4 regions of the Streptomyces sp. NBC_00250 genome follow, and region 2 is predicted to be linked to each of the others. Evidence: riboswitches for the same ligand, from Rfam matches in the RefSeq annotation. Region 2 holds a riboswitch; each other region holds the start of a gene.
What was found. A riboswitch is a leader RNA that binds a small molecule or an ion and turns the genes downstream of it on or off. The one in region 2 is predicted to bind cyclic di-AMP.
Positions count from the first base shown of each region.

Region 1 (2,192 bases), 1.1 Mb from region 2:
GCAGTGCGCGGCCCGTTACGAGGCGGCGCAGGCGGACGCGTTCATCGGCGGTGACCTGTTCGCCGTCCAGGACACCCCTTACGGGGTGCGGTTGGTGGTCGGCGACGTCCGGGGCAAGGGGATGGACGCGGTCGAGGCCGTCGCCATCGTCATCGGGGCGTTCCGGGAGGCGGCCGAGCAGGAGCGGACCCTGGAGGGCGTGGCGCAGCGCCTCGAACGGGCCCTCGCCCGGGAGGGCACCCGCCGGCACGGGCTCGACGCCTTCGAGGGGTTCACCACGGCCGTGCTGGCCGAGATCCCGCGCGGCGACGGGGGCGGCACCTTCGACGGTTTCGTACGGGTCGTCAACCGCGGGCATCCGCCCCCGCTGATGCTGTACGCGGACGGGCGTCTCGACACGCTGGAGCCGGGTGAGCCGGCGCTGCCGCTCGGCATGGGCGAGCTGGCGTCGTGGCCGGACCGGGCCGAGGCGCGGCCGTATCCGCCGGGCGCGACGCTGCTCTTCTACACCGACGGCCTCTCGGAGGCGCGGAACCCGGCGGGCGTCTTCTACGACCCGGGGGGGGCGGCTGGCGGGAGCGATCTTCCCGGGGCCCGAGGAACTGCTCGACGCCCTCGTGGACGACGTACGGCTGCACACGGGCGGCGGGTCGACGGACGACATGGCGCTGCTCGCGCTGAGCCGTCCGGCGGCGGGGCAGCCGGAGCGGCGGCGGACGATGCCGGTGGTGCCGCCGGGCGGGCCGGGAGCGCCGCGGGGCGAGCCCGGTCACCGGCCGTAGTCGCGAGGTGTCACTGCGATAACAATTGACATAACGTCAGATCGCGAGGGTTTCGGCACTCCTTGCTGAAGGGGGGTCAACTCGGGCCATTCCCCCTCAATTCAATGAATGATCAAGAGGAACAGCTTGGAATCGGCACCCCCTGTCTATTAACGTTCGATAACGCAGCGCGGTCGTCCCAGCCGTCGCAAGAGGCGGCACCGTGCGCACGCGCCGAATCCTGAAAAGGAACCGGGGAACCACTACTTGGGGTGAATCGGGCCCTTCGCACCTGTGCGACGAGCCCGTAGGAGACCTTCCTGCTCCGAACCCGTCAGCTAACCCGGTAGGCGAGAAGGAAGGAAAGGAGCGCGCCCCCGTGGCGTCCAACACTCCCGCACCCGAAGCCCCCTTCGATGCCTTCGGTGGTGGTGCGGGTCCTGCCGCCCCGGACACCGAGTGGAACCCCACCGAGGGCTCCCTCCGCGCCGAGAGCCGCTCCGGCGGCCGGCACCGTGTCGTCAAGCAGCGCTCCAACTTCGCCCGTTCCTCCACCGTCCTCGGTGTCGGTGTGATCGCGGCCGTCGGCGCCGGCGGCCTCGCCACCGCGCAGGAGAAGCCCCCGGTCGCCATTTCGCTCCCGGACCTTCCCGACCTCGCGGACCTCCACCTGCCGGACGCCCACGACCTCCCCGGTGTCGGTGACCTCCTCCCCGAGGAGTCCCACGAGACGGTCACCGCGGCCCGCGCCAACCCGAACCCGCTCACCGTCGCCACGTACGCCACCGCCGACGACGAACAGGGCACGAAGGCCACGCAGGTCACGCAGGCATCCCTGGTCAGCCGGGACGGTCAGGCCACCAAGGCCGCGACCGGCAACGCCGGCGAGGCCCTGCGCGCCCGCATCCTCCAGCAGGCCGAGCAGCAGCAGGCCTCCGCCGACGCCGCCGACAAGGCCGCGGCGGAGGAGGCGGCGGCCGAGAAGGCGGCCGCGGAGGCCGCGGCCAAGGCCGACGCCGCGGAGAAGGCGGCCGCCGAGGCGAAGGCCAAGGCCGAGGCGGAAGCCAAGGCGAAGGCGGAAGCCGAGGCCAAGGCGAAGGCCGAAGCGGCGGCCGAGGCCGAGCGCCTCGCCAAGCTCGCCGCGAGCTACACGCTGCCGCTCTCCTCGTACAGCCTCAGCGCCACCTACATGCAGTCCGGCTCGATGTGGTCCTCCGGCTACCACACCGGCCTCGACTTCGCCGCCCCCACCGGCACCCCGCTCAAGGCGGTCCACGGCGGCACCGTCAAGTCGGCCGGCTGGTCCGGCTCGTACGGCTACCGGGTCGTCCTGGAGCTGGAGGACGGCACCGAGATCTGGTACGCCCACATGTCGTCCATGACGGTCTCCGCTGGCCAGACCGTGGGCACCGGCGAGACGATCGGCCGCGT
Region 1 covers NZ_CP108088.1:4,426,031-4,428,222, reverse strand. Annotated here, with positions in the region: partial or broken gene OG259_RS19930 (PP2C family protein-serine/threonine phosphatase) at 1-782, shown strand, start outside; cyclic di-AMP (ydaO/yuaA leader) riboswitch at 984-1,129, shown strand; gene OG259_RS19925 (M23 family metallopeptidase) at 1,141-2,192, shown strand, end outside.
Region 1: linked by a shared signal. The riboswitch ahead of OG259_RS19925 (M23 family metallopeptidase) and the one ahead of OG259_RS25120 (transglycosylase family protein) in region 2 are both predicted to bind cyclic di-AMP.

Region 2 (2,192 bases):
CGAGGACGGCCTTCTCGACACCCTTGCCCAGGTAACGGTTGGGGTCACCGTCGCGAAGCTCGATGGCCTCGAAGGCACCGGTGGAGGCGCCGGACGGAACAGCAGCACGACCGGTGCTGCCGTCGTCGAGGCCGACCTCGACCTCGACCGTGGGGTTGCCTCGGGAGTCCAGGATTTCCCGGGCTACGACGACGTCGATGGACGGCACGAGCATCTCCTTTTTGGGATGTGACGCTGGATGTGACGCATGGCCGGTGCAGGGTCGCTCGGCCTTGCGACAAGAGCCTAACCGGCTCGGAGGCTCCGGCCGGCCGGGCGCCCGCCCCCTGGGACGAAAAAGGACCCAAGGGCATGCATCTCGGGACGAAGGGTCCCAGATCTACTGGACGGTAACCGCTGTCACCGTCAGGTCCTCCCGGAAGTCCCGCACAAAAGGGGGAACCCCGGCCCGACGCGCACGGGGGATGGGCGCGTCGGGCCGGGGTGGTCACCGCGGGAGGGTCGGAGGGGCCGCGTGAGCCGCCGGACTCACGCGAGCCGCCGGGCTCACTTCAGGTGAAGCTGCTGGCCCGGGTAGATGAGGTCGGCGTTCTCGACGACGTCCTTGTTCAGCTCGAAGAGCTTGGCCCAGCCGCCCTTGACGCCGTGCGCCTGGGCGATCTTGCTGAGGGTGTCACCGGCGACGACCTTGTACTCGCCGTCACCCTTCTTGACCTTCTTGCCGGTCGGGGTGGTGACCGTCTTCTTCGCGGCGGCCTTCGGCGCGGCCTGCTGCTGCGTGGCCTGCTTGGGGGCCTTGCGCTGCTCGCTGCGGGTGGTCGGCTGCTCGGCCTTCCGCTCCTGCTGCGGCTGCTGCTGGGTGCTCTGCTGCGGCGCGCTCTCGACGGCGCCGGCCGGCGAGGCGCCGGAGAGGCCCACGCCACAGGACGGCCAGGCGCCCTTGCCCTGGCCCGCGAGGACCTTCTCGGCGATGGCGATCTGCTGGGACTTCGACGCCTGGTTGGCGGTCGAGGCGTAGGCGGTGCCGCCGTACGCGGCCCAGGTGGAGGCGGAGAACTGCAGGCCGCCGTAGTAGCCGTTGCCCGTGTTGATGGACCAGTTGCCGCCGGACTCGCACGCGGCGACGGTGTCCCACTCGGAGACCGTGGCGGCCGAGGCGGTGCCCGCGGTCATCAGCGGGGCGGCGACGGCGACACCGGTGACGCCGACGAGCGTGACGACCTGGGTGGCCTTGGAGGGACGGCGGTGTTTGCCCTTACCGGAAAACAGCATGGAGATTCTCCTCACCGACGCCTGTGAGGTGAGCTGTCGGGTTCGGGCCGGAAAGTTGCCCGGCCGCGTGTCCTAGCACGCGGCTTCACCCCAAGCCGTTCACCGGCCGTCTGTCTCAACGGCCGGGACCGGCACTTACCTTGGGTCCCCCACTCCTGCCTTCGGCGCTTGCGCGACGACTGTTCCCATCGGCCGACGGCAGGATTCGGCGTTTCGGTCGACGGGGCCCGCGGTGGCGAGCGGTGACGACCGTAGACACAGACCCACCGGAAGTTCAAAGAGGCGTATTGCGGAAATAACGCCCCTACTTGCCTTCCGGTGGGGGTTGTTTGTGCAGGTGAGAGGTGACGGGAGCAAAGTTTGCGGGCGGAACACGCCAGTTGGGACGAAGAGACCCATGTCTCACTTGCCCAGAACCGGACATACGCCCCCGAATCACTCCGCCTTCTTGCTCGAACCGTTCGTCAGGTCGAGGCTCTGACCAGGAAGGATGAGGTCCGGATCGATGCCCACGGTCTGCCGGTTGGCGTCGTAGAGGGCGGTCCAGCCTCCAGGGAGTTCGTTCTCCTGTGCAATGTCGGACAGGTTGTCGCCCGGCTGCACGAGATACGAGTCCGGGTTGCCCTGACTGTCCGTTGCGTCCGATTTCTTCGAAGCGTCAGCCGCCGGGAGCTTCGCGGGCTTTTCGGCCAGCTCGTCGCCAGATGAAGCGTGTCGACCGGATTCAGTAGAAGTGTCCGGCTTGCCGCTTTCCTCCGGGGCGGCGTCACCCCGGTGCTTCCCGGTTCCGGGAGCGGCCGACGACACGTCATCGTTCGGCGCGCCGGGCGTGGTGGGCGCACCGGGCTCGGTGGGCGCCCCCGGCGTACCGGGCATACCCGGCGTAACGGACGCATCGGGCGCGCCCGGAGTGGTCGGCG
Region 2 covers NZ_CP108088.1:5,524,814-5,527,005, reverse strand. Annotated here, with positions in the region: gene eno (phosphopyruvate hydratase) at 1-214, opposite strand, end outside; gene OG259_RS25120 (transglycosylase family protein) at 547-1,272, opposite strand; cyclic di-AMP (ydaO/yuaA leader) riboswitch at 1,276-1,449, opposite strand; gene OG259_RS25115 (transglycosylase family protein) at 1,708-2,192, opposite strand, start outside.

Region 3 (2,192 bases), 3.0 Mb from region 2:
CCGGCACGACAGCGTCTGGGCGGCCCAGGTCCTGGGCACGTACTGCCTCGGTGGCACCCTCACCTCGCGGCTCGACAAGGTCCTGCGCGAGGAGAAGGGCTACACGTACGGCGTGCGGGCCTTCGGGCAGGTGCTCCGCTCCGACGGCAAGGGGAACGGTGCCGCGATGCTCGCCATCAGCGGTTCCGTCGACACACCCAACACCGGTCCGGCTCTTGACGATCTGTGGAAGGTGCTGCGGACGCTGGCCGCCGAAGGCCTCACGGACGCCGAGCGCGAGACGGCCGTGCAGAACCTGGTGGGGGTCGCGCCGCTCAAGTACGAGACGGCCGCATCCGTCGCCGGGACGCTCGCCGACCAGCTCGAGCAGCACCTCCCGGACGACTACCAGGCCCAGTTGTACGCGCGCCTGGCGGAGACCGGCACGGTCGAGGCGACCGCGGCCGTGGTCAGCGCCTTCCCCGTGGACCGGCTCGTCACCGTGCTCGTGGGCGACGCGGCGCAGATCGCGGAGCCGGTGCGCGCGCTCGGCATCGGTGAAGTGACCGTCGTGACGGGCTGATTCAGGCCTCTGACGGCTTCTGGCATGACAAGAGAGGGCCCCGACGGCATAGTTCGTCGGGGTCCTCCCCTTTGTCCGTATTGATGGCAAGGGTGCTTGTATGACCTGTGGCATGTCTTACAAAAGACGTGTCTGGTTGGTGATTGAAAGACGATCCGCATAGCGTCGGGGCGGCTGTTCGTCAGTTGCACGTGCCGCAGCCGCGGCATCGGACAGTCATCGCCGAGTCCCCGTCAGGCGCGAGCCTGGGGAGCCGGGGACCCACATGTAGTCCCTGGGGTGAATCGGGCGCCTTCGTCTCGTACGGAGGGGCTCGTAGGAGACCTTCCTGCTCCGAACCCGTCAGCTAACCCGGTAGGCGAGAAGGAAGGAAAGGATCAGCCCCTACATGGCGTTCACCCGTGCCACCGGGAAGCATCGTGGTCCGAGCCGGATGGCGCGCCGCAGCGTGGGCATCGCCGGCGCAGCGACGCTCGCCGGCGCCGGCGTCATCGGAACCCTCGCCTCCCCGGCGCTCGCCGCCGACACGGACAACCGCTCCGTCGAGGACACCGGCCTCATCAAGGTGATCACCGAGGACTCCCTCGCGGACCGGATCGACGCCCAGGCCGCCGCCCAGGAGCAGGAGGCCTTCGAGGTCGCCGCCAAGGCGAAGGCCAAGGCCGAGGCGAAGCGCAAGGCCGAGGCCCGCGCCAAGGAGATCCGTGAGGCCGAGCAGCGCGCCGCCCGTGAGGCCGAGCGCCGCCGCCTGAACTCCTTCCAGCTCCCCGTCGAGGGCACGTACGTGTCCACCGGCTACCAGACCAGCGGCTCGCTCTGGTCCTCCGGCAGCCACTCCGGCATCGACTTCCACGCCTCCTACGGCAGCAGCGTCGTCTCCGTCGGCTCCGGCACCGTCGTCGAGGCCGGCTGGGGCGGCGCGTACGGCAACAACATCGTCATCCGGATGAACGACGGCACGTACACCCAGTACGGTCACCTCTCCTCCATCGGCGTCTACGTCGGCCAGAGCGTCGAGCCGGGCCAGCGGATCGGCATCTCGGGCTCGTCCGGCAACTCGACCGGCCCGCACCTTCACTTCGAGGCGCGTACGACCTCCGAGTACGGCTCCGACATCAACCCGATCTCGTACCTGCGCGCCCGCGGCGTCAACGTCTGACCCGGACGTCCGTCGCGCACCCGCGTCGTACCGCAGCGCATCGCAAAAGCCCCGGCTCGTACTGAGCCGGGGCTTTTCGTCGGTCGCAAGACATTCATATTCCGCTGGGGCATCGGAAATTCCGGCGCACTGCAATAGAGTCGCAGATCGGGCGCAGAACAGGCGCCGCTCGAATTGACTCGCGCAGACCAAGGCGGAGGTCGGACATGCGCATTCCCGCGCACTCGGTATGCACGGCGATCCGGGACGACATCGTCTCCGGCGTCTTCGAGCGCGGCAGCCGGCTGACCGAGGAACAGCTCGCCCGGCGGTACGGGGTCTCCCGCGTCCCGGTCCGTGAGGCGCTGCGCACCCTGGAGTCCGAGGGCTTCGTCGTCACCCGCCGTCACGCCGGCGCGCATGTCGCGGAGCCCACCGAGCAGGAGGCGGCCGATCTGCTCGACATGCGGGCGCTGCTCGAACCCCTGGGGG
Region 3 covers NZ_CP108088.1:2,523,385-2,525,576, reverse strand. Annotated here, with positions in the region: gene OG259_RS11260 (M16 family metallopeptidase) at 1-562, shown strand, start outside; cyclic di-AMP (ydaO/yuaA leader) riboswitch at 773-938, shown strand; gene OG259_RS11255 (M23 family metallopeptidase) at 951-1,721, shown strand; gene OG259_RS11250 (GntR family transcriptional regulator) at 1,928-2,192, shown strand, end outside.
Region 3: linked by a shared signal. The riboswitch ahead of OG259_RS11255 (M23 family metallopeptidase) and the one ahead of OG259_RS25120 (transglycosylase family protein) in region 2 are both predicted to bind cyclic di-AMP.

Region 4 (2,192 bases), 5.2 Mb from region 2:
GCAGCCGCCACAGCCCCCGGAACCGGGCGGTCGCGACGGCGCTCAACGGGGCGGGGCTCGGAACGCTGCTGTTCGACCTGCTCACCGAGGTCGAGGCGGTCGACCGGGCGCATGTCTTCGACACCCCGCTGCTCGCCGGCAGGCTCGCCCGTGCCACGGAGTGGCTCGCCGAGCGGCCCGAGAGCGACGGCCTCCCGCTCGGCTACTTCGGCGCCAGTACGGGAGCGGCCGCCGCGCTGTGGGCCGCGGGCGACCCCGGGGCCACCGTGGCCGCCGTGGTCTCACGTGGTGGCCGACCGGACCTCGCGGCCGACCACCTGGCCCGGGTCAAGGCTCCGACGCTCCTCGTGGTCGGAGGCAGGGACGCGCTGGTCCTGGACCTCAACCGGCGGGCCGAGTCGCTGCTGCGCTGCGAGAGCAGGCTGGAGGTCGTGGAGGGCGCCACGCACCTCTTCGAGGAGCCGGGCGCCCTGGAGGAGGTGGCGGAGCTCGCCACCTCCTGGTTCACCGGGCACTTCCGGGGTCAGTAGGCCCCGTTGACGTTGTCGATGGAGCCGTAGCGGTCGGCCGCGTAGTTGCAGGCGGCGGTGATGTTGGCGACCGGGTCGAACAGGTCCATCGACGTGCCGGGCACGTGATAGGCGAGGAAGGTCGGCTCGATGACCTGGAGCAGACCCTTCGAGGGCGTGCCGGCCACGGCGTTGGAGTCCCAGAGGTTGATGGCCTGGGGGTTGCCGGAGGACTCGCGCATGATGTTGCGGTGGATCCCCTCGTACGAACCGGGGATGCCGCGCAGGGCCATGATGTCCAGCGACTGCCGGATCCAGCCGTCGAGGTTGTTCGCGTACTGGGTGGCGGCGACGGGAGCGGCCTTGACCGGCGCGGCGGCTGCGGGAGCGGCGGCGGAGGCACCCGTGCCGGTGGCGACGGCCGGGGTGGCCGTACGGCGCTCGGAGCGGCTCGCCCGTTCGGTCGTGGAAGCCTTCTTCGCCTGTGCCGGGGCGGCCTTCACGGCATCCCGACGAAGCGTCAGTTCAAGGCCCGGGTGAATAAGTGACGGATTGTCACCCACGGCGCTCTTGTTGGCCCGGTAAAGGCCCTTCCAGCCGCCCTGAATTCCCTTCTTCTGGGCGATCAGGGAAAGCGAGTCGCCACTGACGACCGTGTAGGTGCGCGCGGCGGCCGGGGCGGCGGGAGCCTTGGTGAGGGCAGTTGCGGCGACCGGAGCGGCGACGGTCTTGACGGCGATTTCCGGGGCTCCGGAAACGGGCGCGGCACCGGCCACTGCGGGGGCGAGCAGCGGGAGGGCAAGGGCGGCTCCGCCCGTACCGACCAGCGCGAGTCCGCGGGAGACGGAACGGCGACGGGGGCGGCGGTGCTTACCGTGAGCAGGCATGACGGATTCCTCTCCGGCGCCTTCGGGGTGAGCTGTCGGGTTCGGACTGGAGATGTCCGGCCGCGCGCACGCGGCTTCACCCCGAGCCGTCCCGGAATCCGGGCCGGCGTATTCGTGGGTCCCCCGCTCCTGCCGTCGGGTGAAAGGGAGGTATTTCGAGCGGTGGCAGGATTCGGCGATCCGCTCGAATGGAGGTGACCGTAGGCCAGTAATGCGACGGAGAACAAGAGGATCTGAGTCCAGGGGTCGGTGAAAGGATCACCGAATTCATGGAATTCAAGATCGACCGCGACTCCGGGGCATCGAACTTCCTTGTCCCGCAGGGCCTGCGCGGATTCTGATCACCCGGGAGTCTCCGGGAAAGTGAGTCGCATCACCACGTACTCAATGTCCGAATATGCACGGTAATTCTGTTAATGGGGGAGTGGGTGATAAAGACCCGTTCGGCCCAACGGGCACTCAAGGGCATAAGTCGCAAAACCGACATTCGTCCTGAAAGATGGAGTAACCCCGACCGAGGAGCCGCCCGGATGTCGCCCCCCACCTCCCTGCTCGACCCCGACGCCCTCGACCGTGAGGCCGCCGTCCTCTACGAGAGCGCCACCTGGCAGCGGATCGTCACGGACTGGGCCGAGCCGCCGACGACCGCACCCGCCGCGGAGGGCTGGCGGGACCTGCTCTCCGTGCCGGTGGACCGGCTCGTCGCCGAGGCGCTCGAAGCCCTCCCACCGCCCCTCCCCGCCGAGCGCCGGCTACCCGGCAGGATCGGCGCCGTCCTGCCCGACCGGCTGCACGC
Region 4 covers NZ_CP108088.1:321,870-324,061, reverse strand. Annotated here, with positions in the region: gene OG259_RS01450 (phosphoribosyltransferase family protein) at 1-530, shown strand, start outside; gene OG259_RS01445 (LysM peptidoglycan-binding domain-containing protein) at 524-1,396, opposite strand; cyclic di-AMP (ydaO/yuaA leader) riboswitch at 1,401-1,584, opposite strand; gene OG259_RS01440 (DUF6197 family protein) at 1,927-2,192, shown strand, end outside.
Region 4: linked by a shared signal. The riboswitch ahead of OG259_RS01445 (LysM peptidoglycan-binding domain-containing protein) and the one ahead of OG259_RS25120 (transglycosylase family protein) in region 2 are both predicted to bind cyclic di-AMP.